DNA from 2 places in the Thermosynechococcus sp. QKsg1 genome. Region 1 is predicted to be linked to the other one. Evidence: predicted binding sites of a transcription regulator. Region 1 holds the regulator's gene; the other holds the start of a gene.
What was found. Region 1 encodes HrcA, which represses chaperone genes, less so after heat shock. Its sites were predicted from a motif close to TTAGCACTCNNANNNTNNGAGTGCTAA; they were not measured.

Region 1 (9,281 bases):
GCCATCTTGGTTAGCGGCGATGGGGATTTGGCCTATGCGGTGGATGCTGTGAGTTATCGGGGGGCACGGGTCGAGGTGGTGAGCCTGCGATCGATGACGAGCGATAGCCTGATTAACGTTGCCGATCGCTACATTGATCTCGAAAGCATCCGCGAAGAAATCCAAAAAGCACCCCGCCCAACCTATACCTATCGCCCCGTCACGGGTAGCCTGACGCCGCCCCCCATTGTGACTCCCCATTGGGAGCAAGATACCGCCGAAGGGAAAGATGAAGCTGCGCCCAATAAGTCACCCGAGACCCTAGAGAACCTAGACAACAATGCCTCTGCCTAGACCCCTCCTCCCCCTTTGCCTTGTACTGGCCTTGACAGGCTGCGGCTGGGTGGATCAATGGGTGGGCGAGGAACCCTCACCAGAACCAGAAATCACGGGGGAGGTCAAGCTGCAAAATCTAACCCTACGGCAAACCAATGCCAAAGGTGAACTCCTCTGGTTATTGCAGGCGGCGGGAGCACGCTATCGCGATGACGATCGCCAGCAATTGGAGATTCAAAACCTCACGGGAGAATTAAAGGCAGAGGGCAAAACTGCTTACAAGGTGCAAGCTAAGGCAGTCAATGTGCGGCAGCGGGATGGGCAACTCTGGATTGAAGGCCGCACCACAGTCACTGATCTCCAGCAAAAGGGGACGATTGTGGCCGATCAATTGGTCTGGCAGGGCGATCGCGGCGTTCTCATTGCCCAGAAAAACTTGCAAGCCCGCTATCCCCAAGTCACTGTTACTGCTAAGCGCCTCGAAGCCGATAGCCAACGCCAAGAACTGCGTGCCCTCAATGCCGTTCAGGTGACCTCGTCAGCCAAGGAGGCCAAGGATTTGCAACTCAGTACGGAGAGTCTAGTGTGGCAGCAGCAACCCAATCGACTGTTGGCAGGGGTGATTGGTCAAGGGGGGGTCACCGTCCGCGGTGTGGCGGGCGATCGCCAAGGGCAGCGGCTGCAAGCCCAAAGAGCCATCTGGTCGATTAGCGATCAGGTAGTTATCCTTGAGGGGGGTGTTCAAGTGCAGCTTCCCAACCCTGCCCTACGGGTTGAAGGAGAAACGGTACGCTGGTTGATTCCGCAGCAGCAATTGGTGAGCGATCGCCCGATGCGGGTGCAGTACTCCACTCAAGGCATTCAAGGGCAGGCCAATCGTGGTGTCTTCCTGATGGCTGAAAACCGCGCCATCTTTGACAATGCCCAGATCAATAGCCAACCTCAACAGGCACAACTGCGTGCCCAACGCCTCAATTGGTGGATTCCCCAAGAGCGGGTGGAAGCCAGCGGTCAAGTGGAAATTCAGCGCCCCAATGCCCACCTGCGCACGGCTCAACTGATTTGGCGGATTCCCCAACAGGAAGTAGAAGCCCAAGGGGGCGTCTTTTACCGCCAGCGCAATCCCCGCATTCAAATTCAGGGACAGCGGGCAAAGGGGTGGCTCGATCGCCAAGAGGTGATTGTCAGTGGCAATGTCCAAAGCGAAGTACCGCTGCAACTACGCCTCCCCTAAACCGATGGTAGAGATAGCAACAATCTTTGCCCTATGAGTGCTGCACCATTGCAAATTCTTGACTTGGGGGGTGAGATTCTCCTCTTCCAGCGTTTGATTCCGGCTCACCAGTGTCAGCAGGTGATTGCTACGGCTGAGAAGGTGGGGTTTGAGGATGCGCAAATTCTCATGGGGACGGTCGATCGCTCAGTGCGCGGTGGCAGTTTGCTCCGCTTTGATCCCCAAGATCCCCAACAGGACACGATGCGGCAGATTCTGCTTCAAGCCACACAAACGATTCAAATCGTCCTCTACCAGCACTATGGCATTCGCTTTCCTGAAATTGAGAACTTCTCGATCCTGCGCTATCGCGTGGGCGAGGGCTATCGCCGCCATGTGGACAACCTGCTGCTGGCCAGTCGGCAAATGGAACTGGCGCAAGGTATCCCAACACGGGATGTGAGTTTAGTGGGCTATCTCAACGAGGACTTTCAGGGGGGAGAAACCTATTTCGATCGCCAAGGGGTGAGGGTCACACCCCGCACCGGTGATGTCGTTGTCTTTCCCGCCTACTACACCCATCCCCATACGGCTTTGCCCGTGGTGCAGGGGACTAAATATGCCTTTGCCACTTGGCTATTCTATTGATGGATGATCATGAACCCTTTAGGCAATAACTCAGCAACAACCATGACTGAACCTCTGCGCTTCAAAACCTCGCCCCTGATTTCTGGAACGCTCATTGCCCTCTATGGCGCACTCACACTTCCTCTCCCCTTTTTGGCGGCACAGACGGCGGCGCCTGTTTCACCCCTGCTGCTTTGGGGGGCGATCGCCTGTGGGGGCATTTTGCTCTGGGGGGCACTGAGTCAGCGGGTAGAACTGGACGCGCAAGGGATTTGCCTCACCTATCCCGGTTGGGTGCCCCCCTTCCTGCGGCGGCAGTGGCAACTGGCTTGGTCAGAGATTCAAGGGCTTCAGCCCCGCAGTACCAGCCAAGGGGGCTTGGTCTATTATCTAGTCACTGCCACAGGTCAGGGGTATCTTCTGCCGATGCGAGTGGCGGGGTTTGCCCAAATGATGCGTGCCATTGAAACCCATACCGGATTGCCCACAGAGGTGGTTAAGCCCCTTGCTCAGCCTTGGATGTACGGTATTTTGGCCGTCTTTACGCTGCTCTTGGGAGCGGTTGATCTGTGGATTTTGACCACTGTGGGATAATAGGGGCGTGTTGAAGTGCTGAGCGATGACCATGAGTGCGAATCGGTTTGTGGCCTATCTGCGTCGAGCAGTGGTGTGTTTGCTCCTGAGTGTCCTGTGCTGGTCAAGTATCGCCACGCTGCCGGCGATCGCCGCTATTCAAGTGCGGCTCTTTGACCTCAGTTACCATGAATGCCCGCCAGAAATTGGTGAAGGTTCAGTTACACCCGGGGGGACCACCCTCAAGGCCAACTGCTACCTGATTACTGGCAAAGCAGAGAATAAATCCGGCAAAACAGTGGTGGATGCCGATGTCTTTGGCCGCATCTACGATGCCAATGGCAATCCAGTGTTGCAAAACCGCACACGGGTTGGGGCAATTGATGTGATTCCACCTGGCATTAGCGATTTTGAAATTCGCATTAGCGTGCCCTACGACCAACCAACACCTTTGCAGTTGGAGCAATTTAAGGCCTCTGGCTTTACAGCAAAAGTGCGCGGCTAAGCCAGCCAATCTCTGCGCAAACTCGCACTGAGGGGCAAAAATTGTGATACCCTAGAACGCTTGATGCTCCCTTTTTTCTGGGAATCCTCTGTAGTGTCATTCCCAAAGGCTTCTGGTGTAATTTCTAAACCCTTAGCCATTTTTGGAGGGGTTCCCTGTTCTTCCTAAATCAAGGCACGTGTTGCGGTTGATGGACTGGTTTATCTCTAGAGGTTTGGGTTCAGGTGCGCATTCCCCTCGACTATTACCAAGTGCTGGGTGTGCCAATTCAGGCAACGCCGGAGCAAATCGAGCAAGCGTTTCAGGATCGGCTGTTGCAACTGCCCACCCATCAACACTCCCCCACCACCGTTGCCACCCGTCGTGAACTCATTGAGCAAGCCTATGCGGTTTTGCGAGAACCTGAGCAGCGCCATGCCTACGATCGCCACCGCCGTGCCGTTGACCCTGATGATTTAATTGCCCAGTTGGATCCCGATACCACCGCTCCCCACCTTGAAATTAGTGATCAGCAATTTTCGGGGGCGCTCCTCCTGCTCTATGAACTGGGGAACTACTCCCAAGTGGTCAAACTGGGAGAACAATTCCTAAAGGGGGATGCTTTTGATCTCAACCGCCCCTATACTTCCTCTGCCGTCGTTGCTGACATTACGCTGACTGTGGCTTTGGCCTATTTGGAATTGGGACGCGAGGAATGGCAGCGGCAGTCCTACCAAGCAGCCGCCTCTCGCCTCGAAGCCGGTCTAGGGGTACTTCAGCGGGCGAACCTGTTTCCTGAACTCCAAGAGCAGTTTCAGACGGAACTGAATCGCCTACGTCCCTACCACATTCTGGAGTTACTGGCACTGCCGCTATCCGATAGTGTGAATCGGCAGCGGGGTATTTTATTGCTGCGGGAGATGCTCAGCGATCGCGGGGGGATTGAAGGTCGCCATGACGATCACTCTGGCCTTGGGGTTGAGGATTTTCTGAAATTTATTTTGCAACTGCGCAGCCATCTCACCGTAGCAGAGCAACAGGAACTCTTTGAACGAGAATCCCGCCGTCCCTCAGCAGTAGCGACCTATCTGGCAGTGCATGCGCTGGTGGCACGGGGTGTACAGGAACTTCAGCCAAGCTATATTCGCCGCGCCAAGGATTTACTAGAGCGACTCTCTCCCAATCAAGACATCTACCTTGAACTGGCCAGTTGTTTACTGCTGTTGGGTCAACCTGCTGAGGCACTGGCCGCTCTCGATAAATCTCAAGATCAGCAGAGTCTCGCCTTTATCCGCCGTCATTCCCATGACTCCAGCGATCTGCTGCCGGGGCTGTACTACTACACAGAGCAATGGCTACGGGAAGAAATTTATCCTGCCTTTCGGGATTTGGGGGAAACGCCGGTGGCCTTGGATGCCTACTTTGCGGATCCCGATATCCAAACCTACCTAGAAGCTCTCAGTGACGACTCCTTTGCCCCTGAACCGCCCAGCACCACTGCCTCTGCCCTCCCCGAAGTCATTAGACCAACGGTGGCCGTGCCGCCGCCCGTCTCCTTCACAGCGGAAACGTTGCCCTTGGAGTATCATACTGGGCTGGGTCAAGGCTTTTCGGCATCGGCTGCTACCCGCTCTTCAACCGCCACGGAGACCGACACGCCCCCAGCATCCACTCCCAAACGGCGCCGCCCGCCAACCAGTCACCACAAAAAACGTCAAGCTTGGTTTTGGATGGGTGCAGGGGTTGTTCTTGTTGGGTTGGGCGCCTTGGCAAAAGTCTATTGGCCAGCCAAAACGGCTGAAGCCCCCCCACCACCGCCAGTGACCCCGACGCCAACTCCTGTGGCAACGCCAACCCCAACGCCACAACCAACGACCTTAGCCACCACCTTAACGCCGGAGATGGCACGCGATCGCCTCCGCACGTGGCAGCAAATTAAAGCCCAAGCCCTTGGCACGGCATTTGAGATGGACAAACTAGCAACGATTTTGGCGGAGCCAGAACTCAGCCGCTGGCGATCGCGGGCACAGAGCTTAAAATCCGAGGGTAGCCATTGGGTCTATACCCTGCGGAACCTAGAAGTGAAGGAAGTCCGTCCCCGAGGCAGCGATCGCGTGGATGTATTGGCGGAAGTCAATGAGGATGCCCGTTTTTATGAACAGGGGACGCTACGCAATGATATTTCCTATAGCGATCCCTACCGCGTCATTTACACCTTTACCCGTCGCGGCAATCAATGGTTGATTCAACGCATGCAGGTGGTTAGCTAAGGGGCATTTCCACCTGTCGGCCAAACTTGAGATTCAAGAGAGACAACGACAGGATAAATAGGAATAAGACCAATCCCATCGTACAGGCGTAGTTGATCTCTAAGCGCTGAAAGGCATTCTCATAGATGTAATAAACAATGGTCTTGGAGCTATTGAGAGGCCCCCCTTGGGTCATGACATAGACCTCTTCAAAGACCTTCGTGGCAGAAATTGCTGAGATAATGCTCACCAAAAGAATATAGGGACGCATCAGCGGTAGGGTAATATCCCAATGCTGTCGCCAGCCGTCACTACCATCGAGTGCTGCCGCTTCGTAGAGTTCACCACTAATCCCCTGAAGTCCCGCCAGATAGATCACCATGTAGTAGCCCAAGCCTTTCCAAATCGTGACGGCCATGACACTAAAGAGGGCGAGTTGGGGACTTGTCAGCCAAGGAATCGGGGTGTCCCGCAGATGTAGACCCTGTACCAGTTGGTTGAAGAGGCCATTGGGGGCATAGAGCCAGCGCCAAGCAATCCCCGCCACCACCATTGAGATAATCACGGGGCTGTAGTAGGCAGCACGAAACCAGTGGATGCCCCGCAGGGGTTGATTGACCAAAATCGCCAACAGCAGGGGGGCGATCGCCAGAATCGGCACCACGACCACTAAATAGAGGAAAGTATTGGCCAAGGTTTTCCAGAAAACACCATCGCGCCACAATTGCGCAAAGTTGGCCCATCCCACCCACACAGGCGGACTCAGGAGATCCATCTCATAGCGAGTGAAACTAAGGAAAAAGGCCTGTAGGGCTGGCCAAAAGACCGTCAGTGTGAGTAACCCCAAGGCAGGGGCAAGAAAGAGATAGGAGGTGAGCGATCGCCCTTTCATTGGCTGCGGGGGTGCTGTTGACGATAGGCACGCATTTGCGCCACAAACTCGCCAAAGAGATAATCAGCATCGTGGGGGCCGGGGCTGGCCTCAGGGTGATACTGCACTGAGAAAATCGGCAATGTTTGGTGCTTCAGACCGGCAACGGTTTTGTCATTGAGGTTAAAGTGGGTAATCTCAACGGGGGTTTGGGCAAGGGATTCTTCAGTAATGGCAAAGCCGTGGTTTTGGCTGGTAATTTCCACTTGCCGCGTCAGGCCAGCGGGCTGGTTCAACCCCCGGTGACCAAATTTCAGCTTGAAGGTTTCCGCCCCCAAAGAAAGTCCCAACAACTGATGCCCCAGACAAATGCCAAACATGGGACGCTGAGCCACCAGTAATTTGCGTGCGGTTTCAATGCCTTCCTGAACCGCCGCAGGGTCGCCGGGGCCATTGGAGAGGAAAATGCCATCGGGGTCATAGCTGAGAATCGTTTCCGCTGGCGTATCCGCCGGCACGACAATCACACGGCAGCCATAGCTGGCCAAGCGACGGAGAATATTGCGCTTCACACCAAAGTCAATGGCCACAACTGTTAGCGGTGGCTCTTCGCTGGCCGTTTGGGGACGAAATTCCCAGGCCGGGGGCGTTGGCTCTGTCCATTCATAGGGGGTGCGGGTGGTCACCACCTTGGCTAGATTTTGTCCCTGCATACTGGGAGCGGCAAGGACTTTTTGCAGCAGTTCAATGGGATCAAGGATTTCCGTGGAGATGCCGCCATTCATGGCACCGACAGTACGAATTTTGCGGGTGAGGGCGCGGGTGTCAATCCCATAAATTGCGGGAATGCGATGGGCTTTGAGGTAATCAGGTAAGGATTGTTGCGATCGCCAGTTACTGGGAATGTCACAGATATTGCGAGCAACCGCACCGCGCACTTGGGGGCGATCGGATTCATCGTCTTCGGGCGTGGTTCCGGTATTGCCCAACTCAGGGTAGGTGAATGTCACGATTTGACCACAATAGCTAGGGTCAGTGAGTACCTCTTGATAACCCGTCATGCCGGTATTAAAGACCACTTCGCCAATGGCCGTTCCCGGTGCCCCAAAGGAAAAACCGCGAAAGACTGAACCATCGGCAAGAACCAGCAAGGCGGGTGTCGGCATTTCAATATCTCCAACTGGGAAAGCCCAATAGTTTATTGTGCATGATAAAGCCGGCCGTTGACTGCACAAGAATTCTCTGATGTTTTGATTTTCTTACTTGCGGCGACTCACCTGTTCGGTTAGATAATCTGCCGCTGTGGCCACTAGGGGAATAATCCGTGCATAGGGCATCCGCGTCGGCCCTAGAATGCCAATACTGCCCACGGGGGAGTCCCCATAGCAATAGCAGGAATAAACCAATGTACAGGACTGCATCGGCGCTAAGGTATTTTCACTGCCAATGCGGATTTGCACCTGCGAGGGGGCTTGGCTGTCGCTACTGATCAAGGGAGCCAGTTGATCCTGTTGGTCTTCGAGAAGATGCAGTAGCATTTGTACCTGCTCCACTTGGGAAAACTCTGGCTGCTGGAGAACATCGGCAAGACCACTGATGACAAAGGAGGTGCCTTGCTGGCTGTAGCGATCGCTCAACTGCCGCAGTAGGGTCTGAAGCTGCTGACTGTAGGTCTGAAACTCCAAATCCAGTTTTTGCCAGTCAATGGCACTGAGTTCCACCAGCGATCGCCCCTGCAACTGATGGTTAAGAAAGTTGGTCAGTACCTGTACAGTCCGCTCCCGCAGCTCAGGCTCCTCTTCCCCTTGATCCAATTGGATCAGGGCGGATTGGGTTTCATAGGTATCGAGAACAAGAATGACCATCACTTGGTGCGGCTCTAAAGCCACCAGCTGAATGAGGCGAATCTGCCGCTCCAAACGATTGGGCAGCGTGATCAGCGTAATGTAACCGCTGAGATCTGAGAGCAACTGCGCCGCTTGCCGCAAGATCACCTCAAGACGTTGTTGTCCCCAGATAAACCGCTCACTCAAGAGGCTCTCGGCTTTGCGAGCCACATCGGGAATGGGCTGGATTAGTTCATCCACATAGACGCGATAGCCAGAATCAGAGGGCACCCGCCCTGCGGAGGTGTGGGGTTGGTAAAGCAGGCCACTTTTTTCGAGGAGCAGCATCGTATTGCGCACCGTGGCCGGGCTGACGTTGAGGTTGTATTCCGTGGCGATCGCCTTTGAGCCAACAGGTTCTGCGGTGGCAATGTAATGGTTAATGGTGGCGCCCAGAATTTGCTTTTGGCGATCGCTGAGTTCAATCGTCATAACCCCTTACACCTGTGACTTGTTATCTGTGTTTTTTATCTATCTATAAACTAGCCTTTGTATTTCAGCAATTCTGAGTTGCAACTTGCCGCTATGGCGATTGGTCTTTTGTGACTAAAAACTCAGCTAGAAATGGCTAAGCAGTACTGCCAATGGGGGATTCCCAAATAAATTGCAGATGGATCGACCAAGGCTGGCAGGGGCGGCTGGTCACCTCGATCGCCCGCAAAAATTCCCGTAGATAAAACCGTTGCTCCGCTGCCGAGAGTTGGTACCAAAATTGCGGCTGACCAAGGGTCACCGCTAGTTGCACAAGATTGCTAGGAGGCAATTGCGCCTGCTGTGCTTCAAGTTGTGCCCGTTCCCCAGCCAGTTTATAGCGGCGCAGTTGAGCGGTTTCGGGATCCAAGAGGCCTTGGGCTTCTAGTTCGGCAAGGCGGTGCAGTTGGGTTTCAATTGCTTGCAGTTGAGCCGTCAGCGGTGGCGGCAGCAGCGACAGTTGGGCGATCGCGGGCGGCAGGCGCTCAGCAATTTGATCAATCACAGCAGCCAAAGCCGCGTCGTAGGGAATGCTGCGACACTTGGGGGAGAGGGGACAGTGGAGGGGACGCAAATAGGCATATTGGCTCGG
Region 2 (9,281 bases), 740 kb from region 1:
CAGCCGCGAACTCCACGCCAACGAAATTCTGCTACTGCCCTACTACATTGCGGCCATCAACATTGAAACCGCCTACGCTAGCCTTACAGGACACTACGCCCCCTTTAACGGCCTTTAACGGCATTGTCCTCACCGATACGTTTCAAATGTATGAACACGAGGACACCCTCAATGAAGCCTTCTTCCCTGAAAACAATCGCCGCGTTTTAGCGCAGAAACAAGAAAAGATCACCGTGATCATTGGCAATCCGCCCTATTCCGCAGGGCAAAAGAGCGAAAATGATAGTAACAAAAATCTAAAATACCAGAGACTTGATAAAAAGATTGCTGAGACTTATGCAAAATTTTCTAACGCGACTTCAAAAAGAAGTCCTTATGACTCATATATTCGTGCTATTCGCTGGGCAACGGATCGTCTAGGGGAAAAGGCGTGATTGCCTTTGTGACAAACGGCTCCTTTATTGACAGCAATGCAATGGATGGCTTGCGCAAATGTCTTGCTGATGAGTTTACCAGTGTCTATGTCTTTAATCTGCGGGGACTAAGAGGACAGAAAACTTCTGGTGAGCGAGCTAAGAAAGAGGGGGGACAAATTTTTGGTCAAGGTTGTACAAATACAGTTGCCATTACCCTGTTGATCAAGAATCCTGCCAAAACCAATCATGAAATTTACTATCACGATATTGGCTATTATCTGAGTCGGGAAGAGAAACTAAGCAAGATTGCCACCTTTGGTGACTACACAACCCTACCTTGGCAAGAGGTTACACCCAATGAGCAGTAAGATTGGATCAATGCTCGCAATCCAGAGTTTGAAAACTTTGTTTCTTTTGTCAATACAGACCCTAAAAGCATCAGTACCCGACTTAGAGTTAATTTCCAATAGCCAATGTTTTCCCCTCTATACCTATGAAAAAGTTGAAGCCACGCCACAGGGATCGTTATTTGAGAGCAACACATCAACGGGCTATCGCCAGAAAGAGAATATCAATGATGCCATCCTCAAAGTCTTTCGCGACACCTACGGGGATACCCAAATCGGTAAAGAGGATATTTTCTACTACGTTTATGGCATTTTGCACAGTCCTGACTATCGCCAACGCTACGCCAATGACCTGAAAAAGATGCTGCCGCGCATTCCCTACGTTGAAGATTTTTGGGGCTTTAGCAAGGCAGGCCGAGAGTTGGCTCACTGGCATCTCCACTATGAAACCATTGACCCCTACCCCCTCACTGAGTTGGCAGCCCCCCTGACCACTGATGCCAAAACCTTCTATCGCGTTGAAAAGATGCGCTTTGCCAAAAAAGGGCAGCAGGTGGATAAGACCACGATTATTTACAACCGTTATGTCACCCTAACGGGGATTCCTCTTCAAGCCTATGACTATGTGGTGAATGGCAAGCCTGCCATCGAGTGGGTGATGGATCACTATCAAGTCACTGTGGATAAAGACAGCCAAATTCGCAATGACCCCAACGACTGGTCAGCAGATCCCCGCTACATTATTGACTTACTGAAGCGCGTGGTGCGAGTGAGCGTCGAAACGGTCCAGATTGTCCAACAGCTTCCAAAGTTCAAGCTCCTCAGCAAAAAGGCAACTGCCCCCTAATCAGCTCCTAGGCAAAGACTGCCGTGCGATTGCCATACACCAGAATCCGATTTTGCAAATGCAGCCGTACTGCCCGTGCCAAGACCACCCGTTCTAAATCCTTGCCCTTGCGAATCAGATCCGCCACCGTATCGCGATGGCTAATGTGCACAATCGCCTGCTCAATAATCGGCCCTTCATCTAAATCCGCTGTGGCATAGTGGGCCGTGGCACCAATGATTTTTACTCCCCGCTCATAGGCACGGTGGTAGGGATTCGCCCCCGCAAAGGCAGGCAAAAATGAATGGTGAATGTTGATCACTTGGGGAAAGGCCTCAATAAATTCTGGACTGAGCACCTGCATATACTTGGCCAGCACCACCAGATCAATCTTGTAGTCCTTGAGGAGTTGCAGTTCCTTGGCTTCGGCAAGGGGCTTGGTCTCTGGTGTCACGGGGATATAGTGAAAGTCAATGCCAAACTGCTCGGCAATGGGACGCAAATGTTCATGGTTACTGATAATCAGGGGAATTTCCGCAAAGAGATCTCCCGCTCGCTGCCGCAGGAGCAAATCCCACAGGCAATGATCTTGGCGGCTCACCCAAATGGCCAAGCGATAGGGAATATCCGATGCCCGCAACTGCCAGCGCACCCCTTGCCAACTGGCAAAGACCTTTTCCCGCTGCGCATAGTTGATGAAAGTCGCGGCAATTTGATCGCGGGGGATTTCAAAGCCCTCTAGTTCCCACTCGAGGCGGGAGAGAAAAATGCCCGCAACGGCATCGGTGTGGTGGTCGGCATGGACAATGTTCCCGTTGTAGCGATAGACAAACTGCGCCAACTTGGCCACTAGCCCCCGCTGATCGGGACAGGAAATGGCGAGGGTCATCGTCGGCATAGACACACCGCAAGGCAGAGCAACCTGTATTCTACTACTGCGAATTGGCAGCGGCGCGATTTAACACCTTGGCCAGATAATGCCCTGTATAGGATTGAGGCATCAGTGCCACCGCTTCAGGGGTGCCGACGGCAACCACTTCTCCGCCGCGATCGCCCCCCTCTGGTCCAAGGTCAATAATCCAATCGGCACAGCGAATCACATCTAGATTGTGCTCAATTACCAAAATCGAGTTGCCTTTGTCCACGAGACGCTGCAACACCTCGAGGAGTTTATGCACATCGTAAAAAGATAGCCCCGTGGTGGGTTCATCAATCAAGTAGAGCGTTTTGCCCGTGGCGCGGCGCGACAGTTCAGCCGCCAATTTCAAGCGTTGGGCTTCGCCCCCAGAGAGGGTCGGTGCCGTTTGCCCTAGTTTGAGATAGCCCAAGCCCACATCCACGAGGGTTTGCAGCTTGCTCACTGCCTTGGGGATATTTTCAAAAAAGGCCAGTGCTGTCTCGGCGGTCATATCCAAGACATCAGCAATCGAGCAGCCCTTGTACTTCACTTGCAGGGTATCGCGATTGTAGCGTGCCCCCTTGCACACCTCACACTGCACATAGACATCGGGCAAAAAGTTCATTTGAATTACATTCACCCCTTGGCCAGCGCAGGCTTCACAGCGTCCGCCCTTGATATTGAAGGAAAATTGCCCTGGTTTATAGCCCCGTGCCTTGGCCTCTACGGTTTGACTAAAGACTTCACGGATAACATCAAACACCCCAATGTAGGTGGCAGGGTTCGAGCGGGGGGTGCGCCCAATGGGGGATTGGTCAATGACAATGACTTTATCAATGGCATTTAAGCCTTCAATCTCGCCAAGTCCCTTGGGCAGGGGCACATTGTGACCAAGATGGTGCTGCAGGGCAGGATAGAGGACTTCATGCATGAGGGTGGATTTCCCCGACCCCGATACCCCCGTCAGACACACCAGCTTACCGAGGGGAATTTCTACGGTGATGTTCTTGAGATTATTGCGAGATACCTGTTTGAGAATTAGGGATTGACCATTCCCCGGCCGGCGATCGCTGGGGGTTTCAATGCGCTTGCGCCCCGACAGATAAGCCCCCGTCAGGGAGTCGGGATGATTGAGAATCGCCTCTAGGCTGCCTTGAGCCACAATCTGGCCGCCGTGGATCCCCGCCCCTGGACCAATATCAACAATGTGATCGGCAGCGCGGATCGTGTCCTCATCGTGTTCGACAACAATGAGTGTATTCCCCAAATCCCGCAGGCGAAACAGCGTTTGCAGCAGGCGATCGTTATCCCGCTGATGCAAGCCAATGCTGGGTTCATCAAGGACATAGAGCACCCCCGTCAGGCCAGAGCCAATTTGAGTGGCCAAGCGAATGCGTTGGGCTTCACCACCAGAGAGGGTGGCCGCACTGCGATCCAGCGTCAGGTAATCTAGTCCCACATCCACGAGAAACTGTAATCGCGCGGTCACTTCCCGCAGGGCCAGCTCCGCAATCTGCTGTTGGCGGGCGCTCAGTTGGAGCGATCGCAGCCGTGCCAAACACTCGCGAATCGAGACACTGGTGAGATCCGTGAGGCGATATTGCCCCAAGCGCACTGCTAGGGCGGCGGGTTTTAGGCGTTGACCACCACAGGCGGGGCAGGTTTGATTGACTTGGTACTCTTCCAGCTTTTGGCGGTAGGCCTCAGAGGTGGCTTCGCGGTAATGTCGCTCCAAAATTGGGATCACCCCTTGAAATTGGCGGTAGTAGTCCCGTTTGCGATAGCGGGAATCGGCGGGGATGAGAATTGGGGTATCGGTGCCGTAGAGGATAATCTCCCGTTGCAACTCCGTGAGGCGGTACCACGGTGTATGGATGTCAAAGCCAAAGGCCTCAGCAACGCCCCAGAGGAGAGCAAGGTAGTAATCATGTTCTTTCTCGGCCCAGGGGGCGATCGCCAGATAGACCGGTAGTTCAGGATTGGGGACAATCAACTCCGGGCTAAATTTGCGCAAATAGCCCAAGCCATGGCACTCTGGACAGGCACCGTAGGGGGAGTTAAAGGAAAACAGCCGCGGCGATAGCTCATCCATCACTGCCCCATGCTCCGGACAGGCAAAATTTTCGGAAAATAGGAGGGTTTGACCCTCAGCCTCACCCTCGCGGGGTACCACACTGACCATTGCTGTGCCGTTGGCATGGTGCAACGCCGTTCGCAGCGAGTCCGCTAAGCGTTCCTCAATCCCCGGCTTCAGCACAAGGCGATCGACAACAATTTCAATCGTGTGGGCATGGTTTTTATCCAGTTCAATGGCATCACTGAGGTCGCGCACCTCGCCATCAATCCGAACCCGCACAAAACCTTCACTGGCTAGACTCGCTAGCAGCTTCTTGTGGGTGCCCTTCTTGCCCTTGACAATGGGTGCTAAGACTTGAAAGCGGGTCTGAGGGGGCAACTGCATCACCTGATCCACCATTTCATCAATGGCTTGGGGGCGAATCGAGCGATCGCAATGGGGGCAATGGGGTTCACCCGCACGGCCATAGAGCAGCCGCAGGTAGTCATAGATTTCCGTGACTGTGCCCACCGTCGAGCGAGGATTGTGGGAAGTGGACTTTTGATCAATGGAAATCGCTGGACTCAGCCCCTCAATGGCATCCACATCCGGCTTATCCAACTGGCCGAGGAATTGCCGCGCATAGGCACTGAGGGACTCCACATAGCGGCGTTGCCCTTCAGCAAAAATCGTGTCAAAGGCCAGAGAGGACTTACCGGAACCAGAAACCCCTGTCATCACAATCAGGCGATCGCGGGGCAGATCGAGGTCAATGTTTTTCAGATTATGCTGCCGTGCACCCCGAACCCGAATTTCACCCGTAGGCACTGGATCGCCCATGCTGCAAACTGCGAATGTTAAAAAACGTTACTTGAGGGTTATTATAGCAACGCTGCCAGACCCGTTTGGCACCATCCAATAAAAAAGCGGGGTGTGGTTTCCCCGCTGTGAGTGTGACTTAGGTTACTTGCGGTGAACCCAGTGAGTCTGAGGGATTCACCGCTGGATTGGGCTTAGTAGTCGAAGTCACCGCCCATGCCGGCACTGGCACCCGCAGGATTGTTGTCCTTGGGTTCGGGTTTGTCAACGATGATGCACTCGGTGGTCAGCACCATACCGGCAATAGAGGCCGCATTTTGCAGAGCCGAGCGGGTGACTTTGGCAGGGTCAACGATACCAGCATCGAACATGTTGACATATTCATCTTTGGCGGCATCATAACCCACATCGAAGGGTTTTTCTTTGACCCGTTCGACAATGATGGCACCGTTTTGACCCGCGTTTTCAGCGATGCGACGCAGGGGAGCGCTAAGGGCACGCTCAACAATGTTGGCACCAATCAGTTCTTCACCCGTCAGGTGCTCAGCCGCCCAGTTGCTCAACTCAGGCGCCAAGTGCACCAAGGTGGTACCGCCACCGGGAACGATCCCCTCTTCCACAGCGGCTTTGGTGGCGTTAATCGCATCTTCCAGACGGAGTTTGCGATCTTTCATTTCGGTTTCAGTGGCAGCACCAACTTTAATCACCGCCACACCACCAGCGAGTTTGGCTAACCGCTCCTGCAGTTTTTCTTTGTCGTAGCTGGAGTCGGTTTCTTCGATTTGGCGACGGATTTGCTCGCAGCGAGCTTTGACGGCTTTTTCATTGCCTTCGGCCACAATCGTGGTGTGATCTTTGGTGATGGTGATGCGGCGAGCTTTACCGAGCATATCTAGCTTGGCATTTTCCAGCTTCAGACCGGCATCTTCGGTGATCACTTGACCCGCTGTGAGGACGGCAATATCTTCGAGCATTGCTTTACGGCGATCGCCAAAGCCGGGAGCTTTCACCGCAGCCACATTCAAGACACCGCGCAGACGGTTGACCACGAGGGTCGCCAAGGCTTCTTTCTCGATGTCTTCAGCAATGATCACCAGCGGTTTACCGGCGCGAGCCACTTGTTCGAGGATCGGCACCAGATCTTGCACTAAGGTAATTTTCTTGTCGGTGATCAGCACGAAGGGTTCATCAAGCACCGCTTCCATGCGCTCGGTGTCGGTGGCAAAGTAGGGGGAGATGTAGCCCTTGTCAAAGCGCATCCCCTCAGTGACCTCGAGTTCGGTGGTCATGGATTTGCCTTCTTCGAGGGAGATCACGCCTTCTTTGCCCACTTTGTCCATGGCATCGGCAATCATCCGACCCACTTCTTCATCGTTACCGGCAGAGATCGCTGCCACTTGGGCAATGGCTTTGGAATCTTCCACCGGACGGGCATGTTCAGCAATTTTTTCGACAAGGAAGTGGGTGGCTTTGTCAATCCCGCGTTTCAGGGCAATGGGGTTAGCACCGGCAGCCACGTTGCGCAGCCCCTCTTTCACCATGGCATGGGCAAGAACCGTTGCCGTAGTTGTACCGTCACCGGCAGCATCATTGGTTTTCGAGGCGGCTTGGCGGATCAGCGCCACACCGGTGTTTTCAATGTGATCTTCCAGTTCAATTTCCTTGGCGATCGTCACCCCGTCGTTGACAATTTGGGGAGCGCCAAATTTTTTCTCCAGAACCACGTTCCGCCCTTTGGGACCAAGGGTCACGGCCACGGATTCAGCCAAGATGTCCATCCCTTTTTCGAGGGCACGACGAGCATTTTCGTTGTAGATAATGCGCTTCGCCATAGGTGTTTCCTACCTCAATCGTTCAACAGTGATGAAAAATCGCACAGAAATGAAGGAGTGTCAGCGACTTAGCCAACAATGGCCAAGATGTCTTTTTCCGAGAGGAGAACGTAGTCTTCGCCCGCTAGTTTCACTTCAGTACCGGCATATTTGGAGTACAGCACTTTGTCCCCCACTTTCACATCCATGGGCTGACGCTTGCCGTCTTCAGTGAGTTTGCCAGGACCAACGGCGGTCACTTCGCCCACTTGGGGTTTTTCACGGGCGTTGTCGGGCAGGAGGATGCCCCCTGCGGTACGTTCTTCACTTTCGCTGACTTTGACAAAAATGCGATCGCCCAAAGGCTTCACAGTTGAAACGCTTAGAGATACGGCTGCCATAGCGTACTGTTCTCCCAATTGTAAGAGTATGGATTGATAGCACTCACTGCACGGCTCATCGCGCAGTTTCTGGGGGGCAAGAGCATCACTTGCAATTGTTTAGCACTCTCACCCTTCGAGTGCTAATGTAGCGAGAGAGGGTTGGCGATCGCAACTCCTGTTGCAGTACGGTTTTCCGAACGGAACTTTAGCTCTTTAGTCCCGTTGTGGCAATGCCGCGAATCAGTTGCCGCTGACCCAAGATAAACAAAATCATCACCGGCACAGTGGCAATCACCGCCGCCGCCATCATCAACGGCCAATCATTGGTGAACTGCTCCTGAAAATTGGCCAAGGAAAGCTGCACCGTGATCAGCTCTGGCTTGGTGGTAAAGACCAAGGGCTTAAAGAGATCATTCCACTCCCCAATGAAGGTGAAGATAAAGAGTGTGACCAAGGCCGGTCGGCTCAGGGGCAAGAGAATATGCCAGAGCACTTGCCAGCGATTGGCTCCATCCAAGAGGGCGGCCTCCTCAAGGGCAACGGGCAATGTGAGAAAAAACTGCCGCATCAAAAAGACGCCAAAGCCATTGGCCGCCGTCGGCAAGATCAAGGCGCCATAGGTATTGATCAGATGACCCGCCTTGAGGATGAGGAAAATTGGGATTACCAAAAGTTGAAATGGGATCACTAGGGTTGCCAGCATCAGCAGCAACATCGTCTGTTGCCCCGGAAACGAAAGTCGCGCAAGGGCGTAACCCGCTAGGGCTGAGGTCACCAACTGGAGCGCCGTTACCGCCAAAGCCACAAACGTTGAGTTGGCAAAGGCCAAGATAAAGTGTCCCTGCTGCCATGCTGCCTGATAGCTCTGCCATGTCCAGCCTTGGGGTGGCAACAATTGGGTAGGTAGGGTTCCCGGTGGCCAGCCCGACGTACAGAGCACCACCAGTAGGGGGCTGAGAACCAGCAACGCCCCCAGTGTCAATACTAGGGTCAACCCCAAGGAGTGACCCCTGCCCAAGAGCCGTTTCAGCCCATCCACAACCTTCCGCTCCCCAAACAAAACCCTGCGCCCTTCGGAAAGCCAGCCTCTTGGCGAGGGCTGCATGTCCAATTCTCCCTCATCCCTGCTTTAACTGCCAGTGAGGTACATTCTCCTTCCCCCTTTCATAGAGATTTATCTGCCCCACTCAGGGGGTTGGGAGGGCGCTTGAGGACATCCTTGCAATCAAGATTTTGCTCAAGACGCTATCAAGGGAGCACTATACCACCCTTTGCGTCTCGCAAGAGAGTGTTTGACCACCCTCCTGAGGACTTGCTTATTCAAAGTGCTGCAGGCACAGAGACCGATTCCAAGACAAAGCTTTGAGTTTCCTCCCCAAGTTTGCATAGGAGACAAGCTGTGCCAGTTAGAGAAGTTGCAATTGTCCACCCTTGTGGAGTGTCCAGTAATGACTCATCTGTACAACCCAAATCCTGCTGTTATTTACCGCTGGGTGATGAGTTCTTGCCTTGTTGGTTTAGGATGTGCAACCCTGCACTTAGCTCCTGTAACTGCCCAAATTGCCGTCTATGAAGGGCGGCGTGTCACCGGGGATGTTACCATGACACTTCCCGACGGCAGCACCTACAAAGGGGAATTGCTCAATGGTCGTTTTAATGGCCAAGGTATCCTCACAATGGCCAATGGCAACCGCTATGAAGGGGAATTTCGCAATGGACGCTACC

Region 2: a site for HrcA is predicted at 7,674-7,700, ahead of groES (co-chaperone GroES). Genes of this name have one in related genera too.

The regions. Positions count from the first base shown of each region.
Region 1 covers NZ_CP134200.1:2,496,660-2,505,940, forward strand. The annotation lists gene RHP47_RS12225 (NYN domain-containing protein) at 1-333, shown strand, start outside; gene lptC (LPS export ABC transporter periplasmic protein LptC) at 320-1,549, shown strand; gene RHP47_RS12235 (2OG-Fe(II) oxygenase) at 1,583-2,176, shown strand; gene RHP47_RS12240 (hypothetical protein) at 2,219-2,749, shown strand; gene RHP47_RS12245 (hypothetical protein) at 2,775-3,233, shown strand; gene RHP47_RS12250 (IMS domain-containing protein) at 3,458-5,482, shown strand; gene RHP47_RS12255 (carbohydrate ABC transporter permease) at 5,475-6,353, opposite strand; gene carA (glutamine-hydrolyzing carbamoyl-phosphate synthase small subunit) at 6,350-7,498, opposite strand; gene hrcA (heat-inducible transcriptional repressor HrcA) at 7,592-8,650, opposite strand; gene RHP47_RS12270 (recombinase family protein) at 8,787-9,281, opposite strand, start outside.
Region 2 covers NZ_CP134200.1:1,761,520-1,770,800, forward strand. The annotation lists gene RHP47_RS08655 (hypothetical protein) at 1-118, shown strand, start outside; gene RHP47_RS08660 (Eco57I restriction-modification methylase domain-containing protein) at 147-434, shown strand; gene RHP47_RS08665 (hypothetical protein) at 431-784, shown strand; gene RHP47_RS08670 (type ISP restriction/modification enzyme) at 831-1,610, shown strand; gene purU (formyltetrahydrofolate deformylase) at 1,618-2,493, opposite strand; gene uvrA (excinuclease ABC subunit UvrA) at 2,522-5,383, opposite strand; gene groL (chaperonin GroEL) at 5,557-7,194, opposite strand; gene groES (co-chaperone GroES) at 7,263-7,574, opposite strand; gene RHP47_RS08695 (carbohydrate ABC transporter permease) at 7,762-8,586, opposite strand; gene RHP47_RS08700 (MORN repeat-containing protein) at 9,005-9,281, shown strand, end outside.